One region of the Saccharothrix espanaensis DSM 44229 genome, then DNA from elsewhere that is predicted to be linked to it. Evidence: riboswitches for the same ligand, from Rfam matches in the RefSeq annotation. Region 1 holds a riboswitch; each other region holds the start of a gene.
What was found. Region 1 has a riboswitch for glycine ahead of gcvT (glycine cleavage system aminomethyltransferase GcvT). Riboswitches for the same ligand answer to the same signal wherever they lie in the genome.

Region 1 (7,734 bases):
CGGCTGCATGGTGCTCGCCGACCTGGGCGCGTCGGTGGTCCGGGTGGACCGGGTGTCCGGCGGCCCGGCCGTGCCCGGCGACGTGCTGGGGCGCGGCCGGCGCTCGATCGGCGTGGACACCCGGCGGCCGGCGGGCGCGGAGGTGGTGCTCAAGCTGGTGGAGCGGGCCGACGTGCTGGTGGAGGGCTTCCGGCCGGGGGTGACCGAGCGGCTGGGCCTGGGGCCGGCGCACTGCCTGGCCCGCAACCGGCGGCTGGTCTACGGCCGGCTGACCGGCTGGGGCCAGGACGGCCCGCTGGCCGACCGGGCCGGGCACGACCTGAACTACATCGCGCTGGCCGGCGCGCTGGAGCCGATCGGGCGGGCGGGCGCGCCGCCCACCGTGCCGCTCAACGTCGTGGGCGACTTCGGCGGCGGCGGCCTGCTGCTCGCGCTGGGCGTGCTCGCGGCCCTCTACGAGCGCGAGCGGTCCGGGCGCGGGCAGGTGGTGGACGCGGCGATGGTGGACGGCGCGGCGCTGCTGACGACGTTCCTGCACGGCATGAAGGCCGCCGGGGCGTGGTCCGGCGAGCGCGGCACGAACCTGCTCGACGGCGGTGCGCCGTTCTACGACGTTTATGCCACATCGGATGGAAAGTACGTCAGCATCGGGGCCCTGGAGGACAAGTTCTACGCGGAACTGCTGGTCGTGCTGGGTTTGGCCGACGCCGAGGTGCCGAATCGGCACGATCCCGCGCAGTGGCCCGCGCTGCGCGAGCGGATCGCGGCGGTCGTGGCCACTCGGAAGAGGGATGAATGGGCGGCGCGGGCGGCCGGGACGGACGCCTGCCTGGTCCCGGTGCTGAGCCCGGAGGAAGCCCCGGCCGCGCCGCACAACACCGCACGTGGCACGTTTGTCGAGGTGGGCGGCCTGCCGCAGCCCGCTCCCGCGCCCCGGTTCGACCGGACGCCGGCGGGGACACCGTCCGTGCCGCCCGCAGTCGGGCAGCACACGATCGAGGTGTTGGCGGAGCTGGGACTGCCCGAGGCGGAGATCGCCGAACTGCGGCGCGCGGGTGTTGTCGGATGACCGGTAACCGACCGGGAGTGGCCCGGGAGTGGCCCGGGAGTGGCCCGGGAGTGGACCGGGAGTCGGCTGGAAGTCGACCGGAAGGCGATCCGAAAAAGGGCGCGAAAATACGCGAACAGTGCCCGAAAGAATGAGGTGCGGCCCGTACCGGCCGATGACTGACCGTGTGTGGGTCAGCGCATGTGGGTGATCAGCGCGATCTGCGGCGGAGAGCTGACGATGTGGCGAACCTCGGTGTCCGTGCCAGGGGGGAGTGGGGCGAGTGGCCCGTACCTAGGTCATCGGCCCGGGTTCGGAGGCCCTTGATCGTCCGTTCGGGTGACTGGCGGGACGGTCCGAGCGTTGCTCGCTGGTGGATCCAGCGCCCGGTCGTGGGATCAGGGCGGGTTCTCCCGTCATCGTCCGGGTGAATGGGGGACCATGGTCGTGACGCGGTGGGCACGACGCCTGCCGGCCGGGCACCTGTGAACGGACGGAGAGGGTCTCGTGAACGTCAAGAAGGTGGTGACGCTGGCGGCCGTCGCGCTGCTGCTGTTCCTCCTGATCACCCAGCCCGATCAGTCCGCCGACGCGGTCAAGACGGGCGTCGGCTGGCTGCGCCAGGGGGCCGAGTCGATCATCACGTTCGTCCGCAGCCTGTTCAACTAGTCCACGTCGCGGGGCGCGGGTGGTCCGGTCACCTCCCGTGACGAACGGGCTCGGACGTTGCACCGTCTGGGTGGAATGAGGGCTATAACGCCCTGGTAACAGGGTTTTTGACAAACCAGGGTCTAGCGGTTGTCGGTACCCGCTAATACGGTGCGCTGCATTGGCTGATCTTCGACCGACGAGGAGGCAGAATGGTCGAGGACTCCGGAGTCGACGAGCTGCTGCGGCAGTGGGCGGCTGAGCGCTCGGACGACGCCGAGTTGCAGGAGGTGAACCGGATCAAGGACGCGTGGCTCGCAGAGGCCCCGCCGTCCGCACCGGGGATCCCCGTGCAACGGGCGAACGGCGGGTCGCGCGGACTGGTACGGGTCGAATCCGCTGACCCGGCCTACGTGGCGGCGATGCGGAAGAGGGCACCCGAGGTGCCCGAGGTGTTGCTCGCGGCGGCCGCCAGCTACTGGCAGCTGGTGGGCGACCTGTCCGAGGCGGAGCGGTGGTGGGACGCGGGCATCAGCCCGTTGGACCAGCGCGCGCTCGACTACCGGGCGGCCGGGCTCACGCCCGCCGACCTGGGACGGCGCCTCGGCCCGATGACGGTGCTCCAGCACCTGCGTCGGGGCAGTGCGGCGGCCTGGTGCGTGGCCAGGTTGCAGCGGCAGCGCCGGGACGGCGTTGCGTGAACCAGCGCCGCGTTGTGAGGGCGCGGCGTCGAGTGGTAGCACCGCACCAACCGGGAGGGCGGGCTCCTGTGCGAGGAGCCCCTTCCGTCGAGATGTGAACTCCGCGAAGTAGTGTGGGAGGGTGCCCGGCACCCTCCTGACACCCAAGCGACTCGCCATCGCGGCGGTCTGCCTGGTGTCGTTGATCGTGTGCTGCGGCCTCGCCTACTGGCAGTGGGAGCGGTTCTCCGAGGCCGGTGGCACGTTCCAGAACCTCGGGTACGTCTTCCAGTGGCCGCTGTTCGGCCTGTTCCCCTTGTTCATGGTGTGGCGGCTGCGCAAGCTCGCAGCGCAGCGCCGGGCCGAGGACGCCGGCGGCGGGACCCGGGAGCCGGTGGCACCGGCCGCGCGGCCGGTGGTTACCGTGGAACCCGTCAGAACACCCGCGCACCACGACGAGGACGACGAGCTGGCGGCCTACAACCGCTACCTCCGGGAGCTCAACGCGCGGGACCAGCGGTGAGCGAAGGCGGTCGGTAGGCGATGAGCGGTGCGTTGAGCCGGTTCCGGTTCATGGCTTACGTGGTCGGTGTCGGCCTGCTCCTGCTCGTGGTCGCGATGTTCGTCAAGTACATCGGCGACAACGCCGGGATGATGGCCGTCGTCGGGCCGGTCCACGGCTTCCTGTACGCGATCTACCTGGTCTTCACGGTCGACCTGGCGCTCAAGGCGCGCTGGTCGCTCAAGGGCTCCGCGCTGGTGCTGCTCGCGGGCACCATCCCGTTCGTGTCGTTCTACGCCGAGCGCAAGGTGGTCGAGAGCGTCAAGGCGGAACGTGCCCTGTGACCGCTCGCCCCACGCCCGCGCCTGAGGTCGCCGTGGGCGCGCGGGGCGCGGGCGAGGCGCTTCCCGCCGTGCGACGCGAACCCGAGCCTCCTGCGCGCGTCGTAGGCCCCTGGCACGCTGCTCTGGCATCCGTCGCCGCGCGGCCTGCGATCCGCGAGTCGCCGCTCTCGTGGGCCGCTGTGGGTGCGTCGTCCGTGGTCAGCGCGGCCACCGATGCGCGGCCTGCGCTCGTCGGATCTCCCGGCGTGTGGCCCGCAGGGGTGCGGTCGCCCGTCGGTCCTGATCGTCGGCGGTCTGGTGGCGGGTTCTGTGACCGGGTCCTGGTTGACCGTGCCTACCAGGCACAACTAGCGTCTGGCGGTACCAACTGAACACGGCCGTCGATGTCGAGCGGGAGAGTCCCCGGAAGGGGCGCCGAAGGAGCAACTCCTCCCCGGAATCTCTCAGGCACAGCTACCGCCCGACGCAGGCAACTCTGGAAAGCAGGCGCAGCGCGCCTCGCCCACGGTGCAAGCCGCGCCCAGCGCGCGGTGAAGCTCTCAGGCTCATGACAGAGGGGGAGGCTCACTCGACGAGGAGTCTCCGATGGACCGTGTCATCCTTCACCAACGGCGGCCGACCGACCAGGTCGGTGCCATCGCCGTGCCCGCCACCAGGGAGGACCACCCCGTGGAAACCCGCCGGACGCCGCTGCACGCCGAGCACGAGGCGCTGGGCGCCCAGTTCACCGACTTCGCGGGCTGGAAGATGCCGCTGCGCTACGACAGCGAGCTCGCCGAGCACCACGCCGTGCGCACGTCGGCGGGCCTGTTCGACCTGACGCACATGGGCGAGATCGTGCTGTCCGGCCCGGAGGCCGGCCGCGCCCTGGACCACGCGCTGGTCGGCAACGCGTCCGCGATCGCGGTCGGCCGCGCCCGCTACACCATGATCACCCAGCCGGACGGCGGCGTGATCGACGACCTGATCGTCTACCGCACCGGCGAGCAGGAGTACCTGGTCGTCGCGAACGCGTCGAACGCCGCCGTGGTGTTCGACGCGCTCGTGGAGCGCGCGGACGGCTTCGACACCTCCGTGGTCGACAAGTCGGTCGACTACGCCCTGCTGGCGGTGCAGGGTCCGGCGTCCACGGCGATCGTCGCGGGCCTGACCACGACCGACCTGGCGACGGTCAAGTACTACGCCTCCTACCCGACCGAGGTCGCCGGCCGCCCCGCGCTGCTGGCCCGCACCGGCTACACCGGCGAGGACGGCTTCGAGCTGTTCCTGGACCCCTCGGACGCGCCGGCCGTGTGGCAGGCGCTGCTGGAGGCGGGCCGCGAGCACGACCTCAAGCCCGCCGGCCTCGGCTGCCGCGACACGCTGCGCCTGGAGGCCGGGATGCCGCTCTACGGCAACGAGCTGTCCGCCGAGCGCACCCCGTACCACGCCAACCTGGGCCGCGTGGTCAAGCTGGACAAGCCGGAGGGCTTCGTCGGGCGCGACGCGCTGGCCGCCGTCGCCGAGAAGGGCGTGGAGGCGAAGCTGGTGGGTCTCAAGACCGCCTCGCGGCGCGCGCCCCGGCACGGCTACCCGGTGCTCGACGCGTCCGGCGCGGTGATCGGCGAGGTCACCAGCGGCGCGCTGTCGCCGACCCTGGGCTACTCGGTGGCGATGGCGTACGTGACGCCGGAGAACGCCGAGCCCGGCACCGAGCTGGCCGTCGACATCCGGGGCAGGCAGGAGCCCGTGGAAGTCGTCGCGCTGCCGTTCTACAAGCGAAACTCGTAAGGGAGACACCATGTCCGAGCACTTCAACACCTCCCTCGCGGAGTTCGACCCGGAGGTCGCCGAGGCCGTCGCCGCGGAGCTCGGCCGGCAGCAGGGCACCCTGGAGATGATCGCGTCGGAGAACTTCACCCCGGTGTCGGTCCTCGAGGCGCAGGGCTCCGTGCTGACCAACAAGTACGCCGAGGGCTACCCCGGCCGGCGCTACTACGGCGGCTGCGAGAACGTCGACGTGATCGAGCGGCTGGCGATCTCGCGGGTCAAGGAGCTCTTCGGCGCGGGCTTCGCCAACGTCCAGCCGCACTCGGGCGCGCAGGCCAACGCGTGCGCGATGTTCGCGCTGCTCCAGCCCGGCGACACGATCCTGGGCCTGGACCTGGCGCACGGCGGCCACCTGACCCACGGGATGCGGATCAACTTCTCCGGCAAGCTCTACAACGTGGTGCCCTACCACGTGGCGGAGTCCGACGGCCGGGTCGACATGGCCGAGGTCGAGCGGCTGGCCGCCGAGCACCGGCCGAAGCTGATCGTGGCCGGCTGGTCGGCCTACCCGCGGCAGCTGGACTTCGCGGAGTTCCGCCGGATCGCCGACTCGGTGGACGCCTACCTGATGGTCGACATGGCGCACTTCGCCGGCCTGGTGGCGGCCGGGCTGCACCCGAGCCCGGTGCCGCACGCGCACGTCACCACCACGACCACGCACAAGACGCTGGGCGGCCCGCGCGGCGGCGTGATCCTGACCAACGAGGCCGACCTCGCCAAGAAGATCAACTCGGCGGTGTTCCCCGGCCAGCAGGGCGGGCCGCTGGAGCACGTGATCGCGGGCAAGGCGGTGGCGTTCAAGCACGCCGCGTCGCCCGAGTTCGCCGACCGCCAGCGCCGAACGGTCGAGGGCGCGAAGATCCTGGCCGACCGGCTCTCCCAGCCCGACGCGGCGGCGGTCGGCGTGAAGGTGCTGACCGGCGGCACCGACGTGCACCTGGTGCTGGTCGACCTGGTGGCGTCCGAACTGGACGGCAAGCAGGCCGAGGACCGGCTGCACGAGGTCGGGATCACGGTCAACCGCAACGCGGTGCCCAACGACCCGCGCCCGCCGATGGTCACCTCGGGCCTGCGGATCGGCACGCCGGCGCTGGCCACCCGCGGTTTCGGCGCGGCGGACTTCGCCGAGGTCGCCGACGTCATCGCGGCCGCGCTCCAGGCCGCGCCGGACCTGGCGGAGCTGCGGGCCCGGGTCGAGGTGCTGGCCGCCAAGCACCCGCTCTACCCGAACCTGTAAGGGTTTCCCCGCTCGACGCGTGATCCCCCGGCCCAACCCCAGGCCGGGGGATCACGCGTTTCGGGGGGTGTGGCCGCTGGCGCGTCGGTGATCCGCGCGTTCGTGACGGGTGCGTTTGCGGCCGGCGCGCTCGGTGTGTCAACGCTCGGTGTGTCCACGCCCGGTGTGCGCCGGACCGGTGTGCTTCGGGCTGGTGTGCTCAGGGGCCGACGTGCGGCGGGCCGGTGCTAGGCGGCGGGGGCCTTCACGCCGGGTGGCAGGCACTCGACGTTGCGCTTGCCGTCGGGCTGGACCACGAACCACGTGCCGCCCACGCCCTGGCCCTTCCACTGGCCGGGGGCCTCGTCCTTGGCGTACGCGTAGAGCGCCCACCCGGCCAGCGTCACCTGCTCGGTGCCGTCCGCGCGCTTGACCGTGCCGACCAGCGCCGGGTCCACGCCCTCCAGCGCCGGCGCGCCGCCGGTCGCGAGCAACGGCGGCCACGTCTCGGCGCAGGTGCCCTCGCAGTTGGACCTCGGCGGGTTCGGGGTGTCCTTGTCGAACCGGTAGAGGGTGCGGCCGTCGCCGTCCTGCACGACGTCGCCCATCTTCGGCACGCTCTTGGCCACCAGCGTGACCGAGGACCCGGCCGGTGCGGGGGCGGCCTGCCCCTCGGGCGCACCGGCGGCGGGGGTCTCCAGCGGGGATCGCGAAGTGGTCGCGGCGGGCGTCTCGGCGGGAGGTGCGGCGGGGACGTCGCCGTAGTCGGCCTGCGCCGCCGCGCCCACCTGCTCGGTCCGGGCCACGGTGGTGCTCTGCAAGCCCGCGGCGTTCGAGGTCCACACGACCAGCGCGAGCACGGCAGCCATGCCTCCCGCGACGGCGATGGCGATGCGGTTTCGTCGGATCACACTCAACTCCTCCTTGGTCCGTCAATCGCTCCACCGACGACTACGGCCACCTCGCGACGCCGGTTCAGCGCCGGGCGGCGAGTCGAACCAAGACAGGGGTGGCGCGCGAACGTCGGACTACCAGAGGTGTGAGGAGGAGCTCGTGGTCGTCGCAACCGCCGGAGTGGCCGGGCGGCTCGCCGCCGTCGTGGAGCGTCTGCTGGGTGCGCAACTGCCCATCGGGCTGCGCGCGTGGGACGGCAGCACGGCCGGGCCGCAGGACGGCCCGGTGGCCGTGATCAGGTCCCGCAGGGCCCTGCGCCGGCTGCTGTGGAACCCCGATGAGCTGGGCCTGTCCCGCGCGTACGTGGCGGGGGAGTTGGATGTGGACGGTGACCTGACCGAGGGGCTCGTCCGGTTCTGGGAGCTGGCCCGGCAGGGGAGGCTGAGCAAGCCGAAACCGGTGGACGTGCTCGGCGCGCTGCGCACCGCCGCCGGTCTGGGCGTGCTCGGGCCGCGCCCCGCGCCGCCCGGCGAGGAGGCCCGGCTCTCCGGCCGGCGGCACACCCGCGACCGGGACCGGGACGCCATCGCCCA
Region 2 (7,734 bases), 780 kb from region 1:
GGCGTGCGGCACGTCCGACCGGGTCACGGCGGTGGTGAGCGCCGCCGGCCTCGCGCCGTCCGACGCCGAGGGCCTGGACTGGTTCGGCGGGATGGCCGAATCCGGTGTGGCGTCGCTGGAAGCGGCACGGCGCGGTCCCGCGGCGAAGGCGGCCCACGAGCGGTTCGCCGTGGTGAGCGATCCGGGGTTCGCGCCCGCCGACCTGGCCGCGCTGGACGCCGAGTGGGGCTGGTTCGGCAAGGTCGTCGGCCCGGCGACGGAAGACCCGGGCGGGCTGATCGCCGACGACCTGGCCTACGTGGCACCGTGGGGCGTCGACCTGGCCGCGATCACCGCGCCGGTCCTGCTGCTCCACGGTGGACAGGACCGGGTGGTGCCGCCGACCCACGGCGCGTGGCTGGCGCGAGCGCTGGACGCCGAGCTGCGCACCTACCCGGAGGACGGGCACATCTCCGTGCTGACCCACGCGGACGCGGCCCTGGCCTGGATCCGCGACCGGTCCTGACCGCACCCGTTCTCATCGCGACCGTTCCGATGGGGCTGTTCCGGCAGGGACCATCCCGGTTGGGACTGATTTGGGTGGGACTGATTCGGGTGGGACTGTTGTGGATGGGACCCGCCGGGGGTCCACGACACCGCCGCCGAAGTCGTGGGCCCCCGACGGGGGCTCAGGGAAGCGGTGCCAGGAGCGCGTCGAGCACGACCATTCTCCGGCCACCCCACTTCGTCGTGAGAGCATTCCTCGGATCTCTAGGACGACGGTAGAGCGACCGTCCACCACCGTCAACACCCTCCGCGATCCCGGAAATAGCGCAAGAATCAGCCGTGGGCCAAGACGGTTGACGCTCCGCACACCCCGTTGCGCCACCCGAGTGATCCGAGGTCTCCCCTCCGGACCGGCGTTCTCAGCAACGTGGATCTATCCTCCGCGCGAACGCTAGGGGGAACCGTGGAAATCGCCGAGTTCGTGCTGTACTCGATCGCCGTCCCGCTGACGTACCTGGCGCTGGTCATGGGGATCGCGCTGGCCGCGCGCCGCATCCTCGGCCTGCGCGTCGGGCTGGTCCGCACCGCCCTGGCGTGCATGCTGGGGCTGTCCACGACCTCGGCGCTGCTCAGCGGGATGCCCCGCCCGGACGACGCGCCCGCGCTCGGCACCGTCCAGATCGGCATCGCGCTGCTGGTGGTCATCTCGATCCTCACGCTGGCCGAGATCATCGTGCCCACCGGGTCGATCCCGCCGGTCACCGAGTGGTGGCGGTTGCTGCGCAACCGGATCACCCGCGCCCGGCGGTACTCCCGGATCAGCGCCATCGCCTTCCGCCACGGCCTGGGCCCGTACCTGCGCGGGCGCGAGCGCACCGACACCCGGCTGGCCCGGTCGCTGCGGCTGGCGCTGGAGGAGGGCGGCGTCACGTTCGTCAAGCTCGGCCAGGTGCTGTCCACCCGGCCCGACCTGCTGCCCGAGGACGTCATCGCCGAGCTGACCCTGTTGCAGGACAAGGTGGCCGCCGCGCCGTGGCCGGCCGTGCGGGAGGTGCTGGTCGCCGAGGTCGGCGCGCCCGAGGAGGTGTTCGCCGAGTTCGACGAGACGCCGATCGCGGCGGCGTCCGTGGCGCAGGTGCACCGCGCCCGGCTCAAGACCGGCGAAGAGGTCGTGGTGAAGGTGCAGCGGCCGGGCGTGCGGCGGGTGGCCGAGGGCGACCTGGACATCGTGAACCGGCTCGCGGCGACCTTCCACGACCGAACCCGCTGGGGCCGGTCGATCGGCGTGAAGGACCTGGCGGCCGGGTTCTCCGCGGCGCTGCGCGAAGAGCTCGACTTCCGGGTGGAGGCGCGCAACCTCGCCGCCGTCCGCGCCGCCTCCACCGAGACCTCCGTCGTGCTGCCGGCGGTGTACGAGGAACACTGCACGGCCCGGGTCCTGGTGATGGAACGGCTCGACGGCAAGCCGATCCGGTCCGCGTCGCTGGAGACCGTCGACCGGGGCGGACTGGCCCGCTCGCTGCTGGACGTGCTGCTGCGCCAGGTGATGCTCAACGGCGTCTTCCACGCCGACCCGCACCCGGGCAACATCATGCTGCTCGCCGACGGCCGGCTGGGCATGCTGGACTTCGGTTCGGTGGGCCGGATCGACGGCCAGCTGCGCTCCGCGCTGGGCAAGCTGCTGCTGGCCATCGACCGCGGCGACCCGGCGGGCCTGCGCGACGCGCTGCTGGAACTGGTCACCCGCCCCGACGAGATCGACGAGCAGCAGCTCGAACGCGCGCTCGGCCAGTTCATGGCCCGGCACCTGAGCGCCGGGATGCGGCCGGACGCCGAGATGTTCGGCGACCTGTTCGGCCTGGTCTACCGCTACGGGCTGAGCATCCCGCCGGAGATCGCCGCGGTGTTCCGCGCGCTGGCCACCGTGGAGGGCACGCTCGGCGCGCTGTCACCGGGCTTCAACCTCGTCGTGGAGTCGCGGTCGTTCGCCGAGAAGCAGTTCGCCGAACGCCTGACGCCGGAGTCGTTGCGGCGCACGGTGACCGAGGAGCTGTACTCGATGCTGCCGATGGTCAAGCGCCTGCCGCGCCGGCTGGAGCGCATCTCCAGCGCGCTGGAGCAGGGCCGGCTGGGGATGAACCTGCGGCTGTTCGCCGACGAGCGCGACCGGAGCTTCGTGGTCACCCTGCTGCACCAGGCCATGCTGACCGTCCTCGGCGCGACCGCCGGGGTGATGGCGGTGCTGCTGCTGGGCGCGGAGGGCGGGCCGCAGGTCGGCGCGGGCATCTCGCTCTACCAGGTGTTCGGCTACAACCTGCTGGTGATCAGCGTCCTGCTGGGGCTGCGCGTGGTCGTCACCGTGTTCCGGCCGCGCAACAGCACGTAGCCGGGTGAGCCGGCTCGCAGCCGGCGCGGAGCCGGCCGGGGCTCGCCGTAGGCTGGCGGCATGAGCATCCACGACATCGCCGTGCACACCCTCGACGGCGCGCCGGGCAGCCTGGGTTCGTTGCGCGGCAAGGCTTTGCTGGTGGTGAACGTGGCGTCGAAGTGCGGCCTGACGCCGCAGTACGCCGGGCTGGAGCGGCTCCAGGCCCGGTACGCCGAGCGCGGCTTCTCGGTGGTCGGCTTCCCGTGCAACCAGTTCGCGGGCCAGGAGCCGGGCACGTCCGAGGAGATCGCCACCTTCTGCTCGACCACGTACGGCGTGACGTTCCCGCTGTTCGAGAAGCTCGACGTGAACGGCGAGGGCCGGCACCCGCTCTACGCCGAGCTGACCGCGCACCCCGACGCCGACGGCGAGGCGGGCGACGTGCAGTGGAACTTCGAGAAGTTCCTGCTCTCCCCCACCGGCGAGGTGCTGGCCCGGTTCCGGCCGCGCACCGAGCCCGAGGACGAGTCCGTGGTCAAGGCGATCGAGGCCGCCCTGCCGTAGGGCCCGGTTCACGCCGGGTCCGGCGGTGCACGGCACCTCGTCGCACCGCACGCCCCGCGCACGGCGGCCGTGCGGTGGCCGCTCGCGGTGGTCTCCCGGCCCGAGGCCGGGAGACCACCGGCATCAGCACTCGATGACGTTCACCGCGAGACCGCCGCGCGCGGTCTCCTTGTACTTGTCCTTCATGTCCTTTCCGGTCTCCCGCATGGTCTTGATGACCTTGTCGAGCGACACGAAGTGCGACCCGTCGCCGCGCAACGCCATCCGCGCCGCGGTGATCGCCTTGATCGACGCCAGCGCGTTGCGCTCGATGCACGGGATCTGCACCAGGCCGCCGATCGGGTCGCAGGTCAGCCCGAGGTTGTGCTCCATGGCGATCTCGGCGGCGTTCTCCACCTGCTCCGGGGTCCCGCCGAGCACCTCGGCCAGGCCGCCCGCGGCCATCGAGCACGCCGACCCGACCTCGCCCTGGCAGCCGACCTCGGCACCCGAGATCGACGCGTTCTCCTTGAACAGCACGCCCACCGCGCCCGCCGTCAGCAGGAACCGGACCACGCCGTCGTCGGACGCACCCGGCACGAACCGCGCGTAGTAGTGCAGCACCGCGGGCACGATGCCCGCCGCGCCGTTCGTCGGCGCGGTCACCACCCGGCCGCCGGCGGCGTTCTCCTCGTTGACCGCCAAGGCGAACAGCGTCACCCAGTCCATCACCCGCAGCGGGTCCGTGGCGTAGTGCTCGGCGGCGAGCCGTTGGCGCATCTCGGCCGCGCGCCGGCGCACCTTCAGCCCCCCGGGCAGGACACCGGTCTCGGTGCAGCCGCGTTCCACGCACTCCTGCATCACGCCCCAGATGTGCAGCAGGCCGTGCCGCACGTCCTCCTCGGAGCGCCACGCCGTCTCGTTGGCGAGCATCACCTCGCTGATCGACAGCCCGGTCTCCCGGGTCCGCGCCAGCAGCTCGTCGCCGCTGAGGAACGGGTGCTCCAGCGGGGTCGCGTCGGGTTTGATCCGGTCGGTCCCGCTGGCCGTCTCGTCCACCACGAAACCGCCGCCGACCGAGTAGTACACCGCCTCGTCGAGCACCTCGCCGCCGGCGTAGGCGGTGAAGCTCATCCCGTTGGGGTGCAACGGGAGGGACTTGCGGCGGTGCATGATCAGGTCGGTGTCCTCGGTGAACGGGATCTCGCGCACCCCGCCGAGCAGCAACCGCCTGGTGGCCCGGATCTCCTGCACCCGCACGTCGGCCGCGGCCGGGTCGACGTCCTCCGGCTTGTGCCCCTCCAGGCCCAGCAGCACGGCCTTGGGGCTGCCGTGCCCGTGGCCGGTCGCGCCCAGCGAACCGAACAGCTGGACGTGCACGCGGTCCACCGAGGTCGTCCGGTGGCCGAGGCGCGCCGCGAACATCGTCGCGGCGCGCATCGGGCCGACGGTGTGCGAGCTCGACGGCCCGATGCCGACGGAGAACAGGTCGAAGACGCTGATCGCCACGGCGCTCAGTCCCCGGTCAGTTCCGCGTACTTCGCGGCCGTCAGCAGGCCCGTCGCGTCCTCGACGGCGACCTTGAACAGCCAGCCCTCGCCGTACGGGTCGTTGTTGATCAGCGACGGGTCGTCGGCCGCCGCCGCGTTGACCTCCACGACCTCGCCGCTGACCGGCGCGTACAGGTCGCTCACCGACTTGGTCGACTCCAGCTCGCCGCACACGTCGCCGGACTTCACGCGTTCGCCCACGGTGGGTAGCTGGACGAACACGATGTCGCCCAGGGACTCCGCCGCGTAAGAGGTGATCCCGATCGCCACGGGGTCCTGGGTACCCGGAGCCCAGTCGACCCACTCGTGTTCGGGCGTGTACAGCAGGTTGTCCGGAAAAGTCACGTCAGCTCCTCGGTCCACGCGGCCAGTTCCCCCCTCTGTCCTGGGACCTGAGAGCTTCGCCGCAGCGCTGCGGCTTGCACCGTGGGTGCGCGCGTGAGCACGCTTTCCAGAGTCGCCTCGCCCGAGCGGTTCTCGTTGCCTGAGAGTGTGCGGGGTACTTGCTCCTTCGGCGCTCCAGACGCGCTGGAGGCTCTCCCGCTCGGGTTCCGGTGCCTGCGGCACCGCGGCCGATGTTCAGTTGGTCGGACGCGAGCACGCTAAGTCGTCGGTGACACGGGTGTCAACGCGCGTCCAGAGAGTTCAGGAGCCCTTCGCCGTTGTCCGGCCGGCACAACGCGGCGGGTGCGCGTTCGTGCCAACGGCACGATGACAGCCGGATGGCCGTACCGGAGCTTTGGCACTAACAACGGCCCGAAGGAGCCCTCCGTGCGGATTTCAGTTCCCCGCGAGATCAAGAACCACGAGTACCGCGTCGCACTGACCCCGGCAGGTGCCCACGAGCTGACGCTGCGCGGCCACGACGTGTTCGTGGAGGCCGGCGCGGGTCTCGGCTCGGCCATCACCGACGAGGAGTACCTGGCCGCCGGCGCCAAGGTCGTGGCCACCGCCGGCGAGGTGTGGGCCGAGGGCGACCTGGTGCTCAAGGTGAAGGAGCCGATCGCGCAGGAGTACCCGCTGCTGCGCAAGGGCCAGACCCTGTTCACCTACCTGCACCTGGCGGCCGACCAGCCGCTGACGCAGGCGCTGCTGGACTCGGGCACCACCGCGATCGCGTACGAGACCGTGCAGACCGCCAACGGCGCGCTGCCGCTGCTGGCCCCGATGTCCGAGGTCGCGGGCCGGCTCGCGCCCCAGGTCGGCGCGTTCTCGCTGATGAAGCCGTCCGGCGGCCGGGGCGTGCTGCCCGGCGGCGTGCCCGGCGTGCACCCGGCGCGGGTCGTGGTGATCGGCGGCGGCGTGGCGGGCCTGAACGCGGCCACCATCGCCGTGGGCCTGGGCGCGGACGTCGAGATCCTGGACACCAACGTCGACCGGCTGCGCCACATCGACGCCCTGTACCAGGGCCGGCTGCGCACCGTCACGTCCAACCGCTACTCGGTCGAGCAGGCCGTGCGCGAGGCCGACCTGGTCATCGGCGCGGTGCTGGTGCCGGGCGCGAAGGCCCCGAAGCTGGTCTCCAACGAGCTGGTGTCGCAGATGAAGCCGGGCTCGGTGCTCGTCGACATCGCCATCGACCAGGGCGGCTGCTTCGCCGACTCGCGGCCGACCACCCACGCCGACCCGACCTACCAGGTGCACGAGTCGGTGCTCTACTGCGTCGCGAACATGCCCGGTGCCGTGCCGCGCACGTCCACGTACGCGCTGACCAACGTGACGCTGCCTTACGCGGTCGCCTTGGCCGACAAGGGCTGGCAGGCGGCGCTGCGCGCGGACAAGGCGCTGGCGCTGGGCCTGAACGTGCACGACGGCCTGCTGACGAACCAGCCGGTCGCGGAGGCGCACGGCCTCACCCACACTCCGCTCGAAGTCTGAGCACCCGCGAAGAAGGGGCGTCCACCACGAGGGGTGGGCGCCCCTTCTCGCACGTCCGGGCATGAAAAGGCGGCCCGCTCAACCAGCCTGGGGGTCACTGGGAGCGGGCCGCGTCACCAATGCTAGCGGGGAACGGGCGGCCCTGCCCAGCCGCCCCGCCCATCTGACGCACAGATCTTCACCCGGTGGAGCACAGCCCGTGTCCGCCCTCGAGCAAACGAGTGAATTCACCGCGTAACAGGTAAGTCACGACGCCCGGTCGGCCGATGGACAGAGCGAGGCGCCCGCGCGGTGACGCGGCGGGCACGCCCCTCCGCGGTGGGCCCACCGCGCCGCCGCCGACCTCCGATCGGAGCGCACATGGCTGAACCACAGGGCTGGATCGATTGTCACGACCCGTTCGGGCGGGACCGCTCGATGACCGTGCTGGTCGAGGACGACCGGGTGCTGCTGGTCGCCCCACCCGGCGAGTCGGCTGTGATGTCAGTCACACAGACCCGCAGGTTGCACCGCCTGCTGGACCAAGCCGCCGACAGGATGTGACGGTGGACGAGACACTGCGCGCCGCCGTCCTGCGCCGGCTGTCCCAGCTCGAAGAGGTCGCCGAGCGGGGTGCCGCCGAGGCCCTGGTGCCGCTGGCCCGCGCGGAGATCAACCGGCTGGCGGACGGCTGGCGGCTGCTGCTCACCGTGCACCAGCCCCATTCCGACGGCCGCTGCCGCGCCTGCCCCGGCGTGCTGCGGCACAAGAAGTGGCCGTGCCAGGTGTGGACCATGGCCCACCAGCACCTGATCGGCGAGGGGCTGCCGCACCGCGAGCGGCGGCGCCCGCTGCGCGGCCCGTTCGGTCGGATGCGCGACGCCGAGACCTCGACCGAGGCGACCACCGAGATCCCCGCGGTCGTGTCGA
Region 3 (7,734 bases), 310 kb from region 1:
GCCACGCTGGTCGCGTTCGTCGTGCGCGACATCGTGCCGTGGTGGGTGGCGGCGGTCCTGGTCGGCCGGGAACTCGTCGTGGGCGCGTGCCTGCCGGTGCTGCGCCACCGCGGCTACGGGCCGTTCGAGGTCAGCTACCTGGGCAAGGGCGCGACCTTCAACCTGCTCTACGCCTTCCCCATGCTGCTGCTCGCCCAGGGCACGTCGACCGCGGCCCTGATCGCCCGGCCGGTGGCCTACGCGTTCATGGCGTGGGGCGGTGCGCTCTACTTGTGGTCGGGGGCCTTGTACGTGTACCAGTTCTCCCTCGCCCTACGTCGACCGCCGGGGGTCGTACCCGCCTGAACGGGTCGTGGGAAGATCCGGCAGCGAAGATCCACCGTCATGAAGGAGCACACCGCGGTGATTCCCGAGGAGCTCAAGTACACCGAGGAGCACGAGTGGGTGTTGCGCACCGGTGACGACACCGTGCGCGTCGGCATCACCGACTACGCCCAAGAGCAGCTCGGCGAAGTCGTGTTCGTCCAGCTCCCGGAACTCGGGGAGCAGGTGGCCGCGGGTCAGACGCTCGGTGAGGTGGAGTCCACCAAGAGCGTGTCCGACATCTACGCGCCCCTCGCGGGCGAGGTCGTGACCCGCAACGACTCGCTGGACCAGCAGCCCGACCTGGTCAACTCCGACCCGTACGGCGAGGGTTGGCTGGTGGAGCTGCGGCTGGAGGACCCCGCCGCGGTGGAGGACCTGCTCGACGCCGCCGCGTACCAGGAGCTGGCGGCACAGGGGTGACGTCGATCTTCCGCCGGATCTTCGGTCGCTGGGGGAGCCGCTCCTCGGACCAGGGTTCGGGCACGATAGGTTCTAGCGGTCTCGACGGTTCCAGCAGCAGGAGGAGAGCTCAGGTGAGCACGAACGACGGGCCAGGCGTTCCGCCGGAGCAGTCCCCGGAGCGGACCTCCGTTTTCCGGGCCGACTTCCTCGCCGAAGTTGAGGGTGCCGAGGCACCCGCGCAGGAACCGGCCGTCGCCGGTGTCGACGCGCTGCCGGCGGGGTCCGCCCTGCTCGTGGTCAAGCGCGGCCCGAACGCGGGGTCGCGGTTCCTGCTGGACCGGGACACCACCAGCGCGGGCCGGCACCCCGACAGCGACATCTTCCTCGACGACGTGACGGTCTCGCGCCGGCACGCCGAGTTCCGCCGTGAAGGCGGCGAGTTCGTGGTCATCGACGTGGGCAGCCTCAACGGCACCTACGTCAACCGCGAGCCCGTCGACCAGGCGGTCCTCGCCAACGGCGACGAGGTGCAGATCGGCAAGTTCCGCCTCGTGTTCCTGACCGGTCCGGGCGCCGGGGGTCAGGGGGCGCAGTGACGGCGGCCGGGCGGCCACAGCGCGGGGGGTCGAGCATCGGCGCGGTCCTCGCGCAGTTGCGATCGGAGTTCCCCGACGTCACGATCTCCAAGATCCGTTTCCTGGAGTCGGAGGGTCTGGTCCGCCCGGCACGCACCGCCTCGGGGTACCGCCAGTTCACCACGGCCGACGTCGAGCGGCTGCGGTACGTCCTGGCGGCCCAGCGCGACCGCTACCTGCCCCTGAAGGTCATCAAGGAGCACCTGGACGCGGCCGACGCGGGCACCTCGGGACGGGTGCTGCGCGCGGTCGACGGCACGCCCGCCGCCGAGCAGCTCGCCGGCGGGTCCCCGCACCGGATGACCCGGGAGGACCTGCTCGCCCGCTCCGGGCTGGACGGGGCGCTGCTGGCGGAGCTGGAGCAGCAGGGCCTGGTCCGGCCCGGCCCGGCCGGGTTCTACGACCAGGAAGCCGCGCAGGTCGCCACCACCGTGCGCGCGATGACCGAGTTCGGCCTGGAACCGCGCCACCTGCAGGCGTTCCGGGCGGCGGCCGACCGCGAGGTCGGCCTGGTCGAGCAGATCGTGGCCCCCCTCTACCGGCACCGCGACCCGCGCGCTCGCGGGCGTGCCGACGAAGTCGTCCGCGAGTTGGCGGCGCTTTCGGTAACGCTGCACACACTCCTGGTGAAGTCCGGGCTGCGCGACGTCGCAGGTGGTCGCGTTTCCCCCAGGTGAACCCGTGTCCGAATAGTGATCCGGGATACCGGGTGGTTGCGCACAAGGCCCGCTTGGCGGGTAGCGTCGAAAGAGTAGGTGGGGGATCCTCGTTGCATAGCGGGGACGCCAGAATTTCAGCGCGCTGAGGGAGGCGATACCCGATGAGCGAGATGCGCGTCGTCGGCGTGCGGGTGGAACTGCCCGCCAACCAGCCGATCCTGCTGCTGCGCGAAACCGAGGGTGAGCGCTACCTGCCGATCTGGATCGGCTCGGTGGAGGCCACCGCCATCGCCCTGGAACAACAGGGCGTGCGCCCCGCCCGCCCGCTGACCCACGACCTGCTCAAGGACGTCATCGGGGCACTGGGCCGCAACCTCGAACAGGTCCGGATCACCGACCTGCAGGAGGGCACGTACTTCGCGGAACTGGTGTTCGACGGTGACGTCCGGGTGTCCGCGCGGCCGAGCGACTCGGTGGCGCTGGCGCTGCGGATCGGCGTGCCGATCCACGCCGAGGAGTCGGTGCTGGCCGAGGCCGGCCTGATCATCCCGGACGAGCAGGAGGACGAGGTCGAGAAGTTCCGCGAGTTCCTCGACTCGGTTTCGCCGGAGGACTTCCGCGGCGCGGACACCTGAGCCCACGCCGCCCGAGGGCGGCCGCACGCCCAGTGCCCGACCGCGAGGTCGGACGCCCCGGCCCGGAGCGACCGCTCCGGGCTTTCGCGCTCTCCAGGCCGTCCGGTCGTCGCCCGACCGCGTCTGCGGACCTCCCGATCGCGCCCGGAGCCGTCCGGGACGGGCGGTGGCCGGCGTCGTCGTACGCGCCGCCGGGCGCGGGTCGTCCGCGACTCCAAATCGGCGTCAGGCTGGTGTCGGACCGGTGCCGGGGTGTCCCGGAGGGGTTGCCGTCAGGTCGCGGGACGGGTCCGCGCAGCGCACGCCGAGCGTTCGGTGGCGGGCTGTGAGTGGGTCTTCGTCGGTTCGTGTGCCGGGGTGGGCCACGAGGGGCCGGTGGCCCGGCCGCGAGTCGGGTCGGCCCCTCGTGGGTGTGTGCGGTGAGTTGTGGATCAACCCCGCGTGCCACCCCCCGGTGTCACACCTCCGGATTACCCAACGTCAGCGGTGATCGGCTAAACGATCACTAAACGTCACCCGAATGGCTTACGACAGGCGACTCTCTCAACCTCAACTTGAGGTTGAGCTGCGACACGCTCAGCGCGTCGCGTTGACCTGCCCCCTAGCCGGTCTTACCGTCGAACTCAGGTGAATTGCCACGGTGTGATTCGGCACCGCGGCGGCTTCACGTTGGTCGCCGGCTGTCGTGGCCGGACCGAGGGGAGGCAGGCGTGGTCGAGGAAGCCATCCGGGCCGGATTCGGCGAACAGGGTGAGCTGTTCCCGGACTCCTCGCTCCCGGATGAACTCGTGGGCTACCGCGGCCCGGCCGCGTGCCAGATCGCGGGCATCACCTACCGGCAGCTCGACTACTGGGCCCGCACCGGACTGGTCAACCCGACCATAAGGAGTGCCCAGGGCTCGGGCAGCCAGCGGCTGTACTCGTTCAAGGACATCCTGGTGCTCAAGGTGGTCAAGCGGCTGCTGGACACCGGGGTTTCGTTGCAGAACATCCGGGTCGCGGTCGACCACCTGCGCCGCCGCGGCGTGCAGGACCTGGCGCGGATCACGCTGTTCAGCGACGGCACGACGGTCTACGAGTGCACCTCGCCGGAAGAGGTCGTGGACCTGCTCCAAGGCGGCCAGGGCGTGTTCGGGATCGCGGTCAGCGGGGCGATGCGGGAGATCAGCGGCACGATCCACGAGTTCCCCGCCGAGCGGGCGGACGGGCTGGAGATCGAGCAGGCCCCGAACGACGAGCTGTCCCGCCGCCGGCGGACCCGGGCGACCGGCTGAGATCCACGTCGCGTCCGTTACGGGCTCCGGCCCTGGTCCGGGTACCATTCGCGGGTAGTCGCTTTATCCCGCGCGGGAGAGTCCGAGCACGTCTCGGCGCCGAAGGAGCAAATCCTCCCCGGAACCTCTCAGGCGCAAGGACCGCGCGGGTGAGACGCCTCTGGAAAGCGGGTCGGTTCGCCGACCCCGCCGACGGTGCAAGCCCGGCCCGCTGACGGGCCGGGTGAAGCTCTCAGGCGCCCGGACGGGCAGAAGACAGAGGGGGAGGGCAACGGCAGAAGTGTGCCCGTAGCCCCGGAGGCGCAGCTATGACGCAGGACCGCATCCCCCTCGCCGCTCTCGAGCACGGCACCCCCTTCGCCGACCGGCACGTCGGCCCGCGGCCGGCCGAGCTGGCCCGCATGCTCGACGTGATCGGCGTCGGCTCGCTGGAGGAACTCGCGCAGCGCGCGGTGCCCGAGTCGATCCGGGAGCGCGAGCTGGTGCTGGACCTGCCCGCGCCCGCCACCGAGACCGAGGCACTGGCCGAACTGCGCGCCCTGGCCGCCCGCAACCGGCCGCTCAAGCAGATGATCGGCCTGGGCTACTACGGCACCACCACCCCGCCGGTGATCCGCCGCAACGTGCTGGAGAGCCCGGCCTGGTACACCGCCTACACGCCCTACCAGCCGGAGATCTCGCAGGGCCGGCTGGAGGCGCTGCTGAACTTCCAGACCGTCGTGGCCGACCTGACCGGCCTGGCGCTGGCCAACTCCTCGATGCTGGACGAGTCCACCGCCGCCGCCGAGGCGATGACCCTGGTCCGCCGCGCCGGCAAGAGCAAGTCCGCCAAGTTCGTGGTGGACGAGGACACGCTGCCGCAGACGCTGGCCGTCATCGAGACCCGGGCCGAGCCGCTGGGCATCGAGATCGTCACCGCCGACCTGTCGCAGGGCCTGGAGGGCCTGGGCCTGGGCGGCGACTACTTCGGCGTGCTGCTGTCCTACCCCGGCGCGTCCGGCGTCGTGCGCGACCAGGAGGCGCTGATCGCCGAGATCCACGCGGCCGGCGCGCAGGCCGTGGTGGCCGCCGACCTGCTCGCGCTGACCCTGCTGCGCCCGCCCGGCGAGATCGGCGCGGACGTCGTGGTCGGCACCACCCAGCGCTTCGGCGTGCCGATGGGCTTCGGCGGCCCGCACGCCGGGTTCATGGCCGTCCGCGCCGGCCTGGAGCGCCAGCTCCCCGGCCGGCTGGTCGGCGTGTCGGTCGACGCCGACGGCAACCGCGCCTACCGGCTCGCGCTGCAGACCCGTGAGCAGCACATCCGCCGCGAGAAGGCGACCAGCAACATCTGCACCGCGCAGGTGCTGCTCGCCGTGATCGCGTCCATGTACGCGGTCTACCACGGCCCGGAGGGCCTGCGCGGGATCGCGACCCGCGCGCACCGGATGGCGACCGTGCTGGCCGCCGGCCTGTGCGAAGGCGCGATCGAGGTCGTGCACGGCGAGTTCTTCGACACCGTGCAGGCGCGTGTGGAGGGTCGGGCCGCCGCGATCGTCGCCGCCGCCCGCGAGCTGGGCGTGAACCTGTGGCAGGTGGACGCCGACACGGTGTCGATCGCCTGCGACGAGACGACGACCCGTGAAGACCTGGTCGCCGTGTGGCAGGCGTTCGGCGTGACCGTGTCCGACGTCGACGCCCTGGACGCCGACACCGCCGACGGCATCCCCGCCGACCTGCGCCGCACCAGCGACTACCTGACCCACCCGGTGTTCCACGCGCACCGCTCGGAGACCGCGCTGCTGCGCTACCTGCGGTCGCTGTCGGACAAGGACGTCGCGCTGGACCGCAGCATGATCCCGCTCGGCTCGTGCACCATGAAGCTCAACGCCACGGCCGAGATGGAGGCCATCACCTGGCCCGAGTTCGCCGAGCTGCACCCGTTCGCGCCGGCCGCCGACGCCGACGGCCTGCTGTCCGTGGTCAAGGACCTGGAGGCGTGGCTGGCCGAGGTCACCGGCTACGACGCGGTGTCGTTGCAGCCCAACGCGGGCAGCCAGGGCGAGTTCGCGGGCCTGCTGGCGATCCGCGCCTACCACCGGGCCAACGGCGACGCGCACCGCGACGTGTGCCTGATCCCGTCCTCCGCGCACGGCACCAACGCCGCGTCCGCCGTGATGGCCGGCATGCGCGTGGTCGTGGTGAAGTGCGACGACAAGGGCAACGTCGACCTGGGCCACCTGCGCGAGACGGTCGACGCGCACCGCGACGACCTGGCCGCGATCATGATCACCTACCCGTCCACGCACGGCGTGTACGAGGACACCGTGCGCGAGGTGTGCGGCCTGGTGCACGAGGCCGGCGGCCAGGTGTACGTCGACGGCGCGAACCTCAACGCGCTGATCGGCCTGGCCCAGTACGGCAAGTTCGGCTCGGACGTGTCGCACCTGAACCTGCACAAGACGTTCTGCATCCCGCACGGCGGCGGCGGCCCCGGCGTCGGCCCGATCGGCGTGCGCTCGCACCTCGCGCCGTTCCTGCCCAACCACCCGTTGCAGCCGGCCGCGGGCCCGGCGACCGGGGTCGGCCCGATCAGCGCCGCGCCGTGGGGTTCGGCGTCGATCCTGCCGATCTCGTGGGCGTACGTGCGGATGATGGGCGGCGACGGCCTGCGCCGGGCGACGCTGACGGCGGTCGCGGCGGCCAACTACGTGGCGCGGCGGCTGGACGAGCACTTCCCGGTGCTCTACACCGGCGAGGGCGGTTTCGTGGCCCACGAGTGCATCCTGGACCTGCGGTCGATCACCAAGGCGACCGGCGTGACCGTGGACGACGTGGCCAAGCGGCTGGCCGACTACGGCCTGCACGCGCCGACCATGTCGTTCCCGGTGGCGGGAACGCTGATGGTGGAGCCGACCGAGTCCGAGGACCTGGCCGAGATCGACCGGTTCATCGACGCGATGATCGCGATCAAGGCCGAGATCGACCGGGTCGGCTCGGGCGAGTGGCCGGCCGACGACAACCCGCTGCGCAACGCACCGCACACGGCGGCGTCGGTGACCGGCGCGTGGAACCACCCGTACAGCCGCGAGGTGGCGGTCTTCCCGGCGGGCACCGCGGCCCCGAAGATCTGGCCCCCGGTCCGCCGCATCGACGGCGCGAAGGGCGACCGAAACCTGGTCTGCTCCTGCCCCCCGGTCTCCGCTTACGGCGGCTGACGGCCGTACTACCCGGCGCGCGCCGGCAGGCCTCCCGCCTGCCGGCGCGCGCTGTTTCGTGGCCGAGGTGCTTGCCGGGCCGTCGCCACCGACCGGTGCCATCCCGTCGATCGAGCCCGACCTGCGGCGATCCCGCCGATCGAGCCCGGCCTGCCGTGCCGCCGGCCGAGTCCGACCTGCCGTGCTGCCTGTGGCCTCCGGGCTGGTGAGGAGCGTCGGTGTCACGATCAGCGGCGGGGCGCCTCCCGGGCTGGGTCCCGGGCTGGGTCCCGCTCTGGTCGTCGCGCTGAGGTGATCACCCGGCGGTAGCGCGGGTGAGGCCGGCTGAGGTCCTCGGTCAGGCCGTAGCGCGCCAGGAGGGCGAGGCTGCGGTGGTTCTCTTCGTGGACCACGGCGAAGACGTGGCTGTGCCGGGGCGGTCGGCGGTGCCGGACGTCCGTCAGCACCGCGGACATCAGCACGTCGCTCGCCCGGTCCCCGGCGGCGAAGCACTTGCCCTGCCAGGGTTCTGCCAACGCGGCGACTTGGAGCTTCGTCGCACTGACCCGGCAGCCGCCGGCGGCGGT

Region 2: linked by a shared signal. The riboswitch ahead of gcvH (glycine cleavage system protein GcvH) and the one ahead of gcvT (glycine cleavage system aminomethyltransferase GcvT) in region 1 are both predicted to bind glycine.
Region 3: linked by a shared signal. The riboswitch ahead of gcvP (aminomethyl-transferring glycine dehydrogenase) and the one ahead of gcvT (glycine cleavage system aminomethyltransferase GcvT) in region 1 are both predicted to bind glycine.

Annotation. Positions count from the first base shown of each region.
Region 1 covers NC_019673.1:7,523,219-7,530,952, reverse strand. Annotated here, with positions in the region: gene BN6_RS32745 (CaiB/BaiF CoA transferase family protein) at 1-1,069, shown strand, start outside; gene BN6_RS47525 (hypothetical protein) at 1,556-1,717, shown strand; gene BN6_RS32740 (hypothetical protein) at 1,909-2,397, shown strand; gene BN6_RS32735 (putative secreted protein) at 2,519-2,899, shown strand; gene BN6_RS32730 (DUF3817 domain-containing protein) at 2,920-3,222, shown strand; glycine riboswitch at 3,604-3,691, shown strand; glycine riboswitch at 3,692-3,786, shown strand; gene gcvT (glycine cleavage system aminomethyltransferase GcvT) at 3,892-4,992, shown strand; gene glyA (serine hydroxymethyltransferase) at 5,003-6,268, shown strand; gene BN6_RS49275 (hypothetical protein) at 6,496-7,158, opposite strand; gene BN6_RS32710 (SAM-dependent methyltransferase) at 7,301-7,734, shown strand, end outside.
Region 2 covers NC_019673.1:8,306,977-8,314,710, forward strand. Annotated here, with positions in the region: gene BN6_RS36315 (alpha/beta fold hydrolase) at 1-505, shown strand, start outside; gene BN6_RS36320 (ABC1 kinase family protein) at 950-2,872, shown strand; gene BN6_RS36325 (glutathione peroxidase) at 2,933-3,418, shown strand; gene BN6_RS36330 (L-serine ammonia-lyase) at 3,542-4,906, opposite strand; gene gcvH (glycine cleavage system protein GcvH) at 4,912-5,292, opposite strand; glycine riboswitch at 5,409-5,500, opposite strand; gene ald (alanine dehydrogenase) at 5,719-6,825, shown strand; gene BN6_RS45145 (hypothetical protein) at 7,186-7,368, shown strand; gene BN6_RS36350 (hypothetical protein) at 7,371-7,734, shown strand, end outside.
Region 3 covers NC_019673.1:7,212,735-7,220,468, reverse strand. Annotated here, with positions in the region: gene BN6_RS31225 (CDP-alcohol phosphatidyltransferase family protein) at 1-345, shown strand, start outside; gene gcvH (glycine cleavage system protein GcvH) at 385-786, shown strand; gene garA (glycogen accumulation regulator GarA) at 900-1,364, shown strand; gene ftsR (transcriptional regulator FtsR) at 1,361-2,080, shown strand; gene BN6_RS31205 (bifunctional nuclease family protein) at 2,224-2,697, shown strand; gene BN6_RS31200 (MerR family transcriptional regulator) at 3,408-3,971, shown strand; glycine riboswitch at 4,035-4,125, shown strand; gene gcvP (aminomethyl-transferring glycine dehydrogenase) at 4,280-7,168, shown strand; gene BN6_RS31190 (hypothetical protein) at 7,396-7,734, opposite strand, start outside.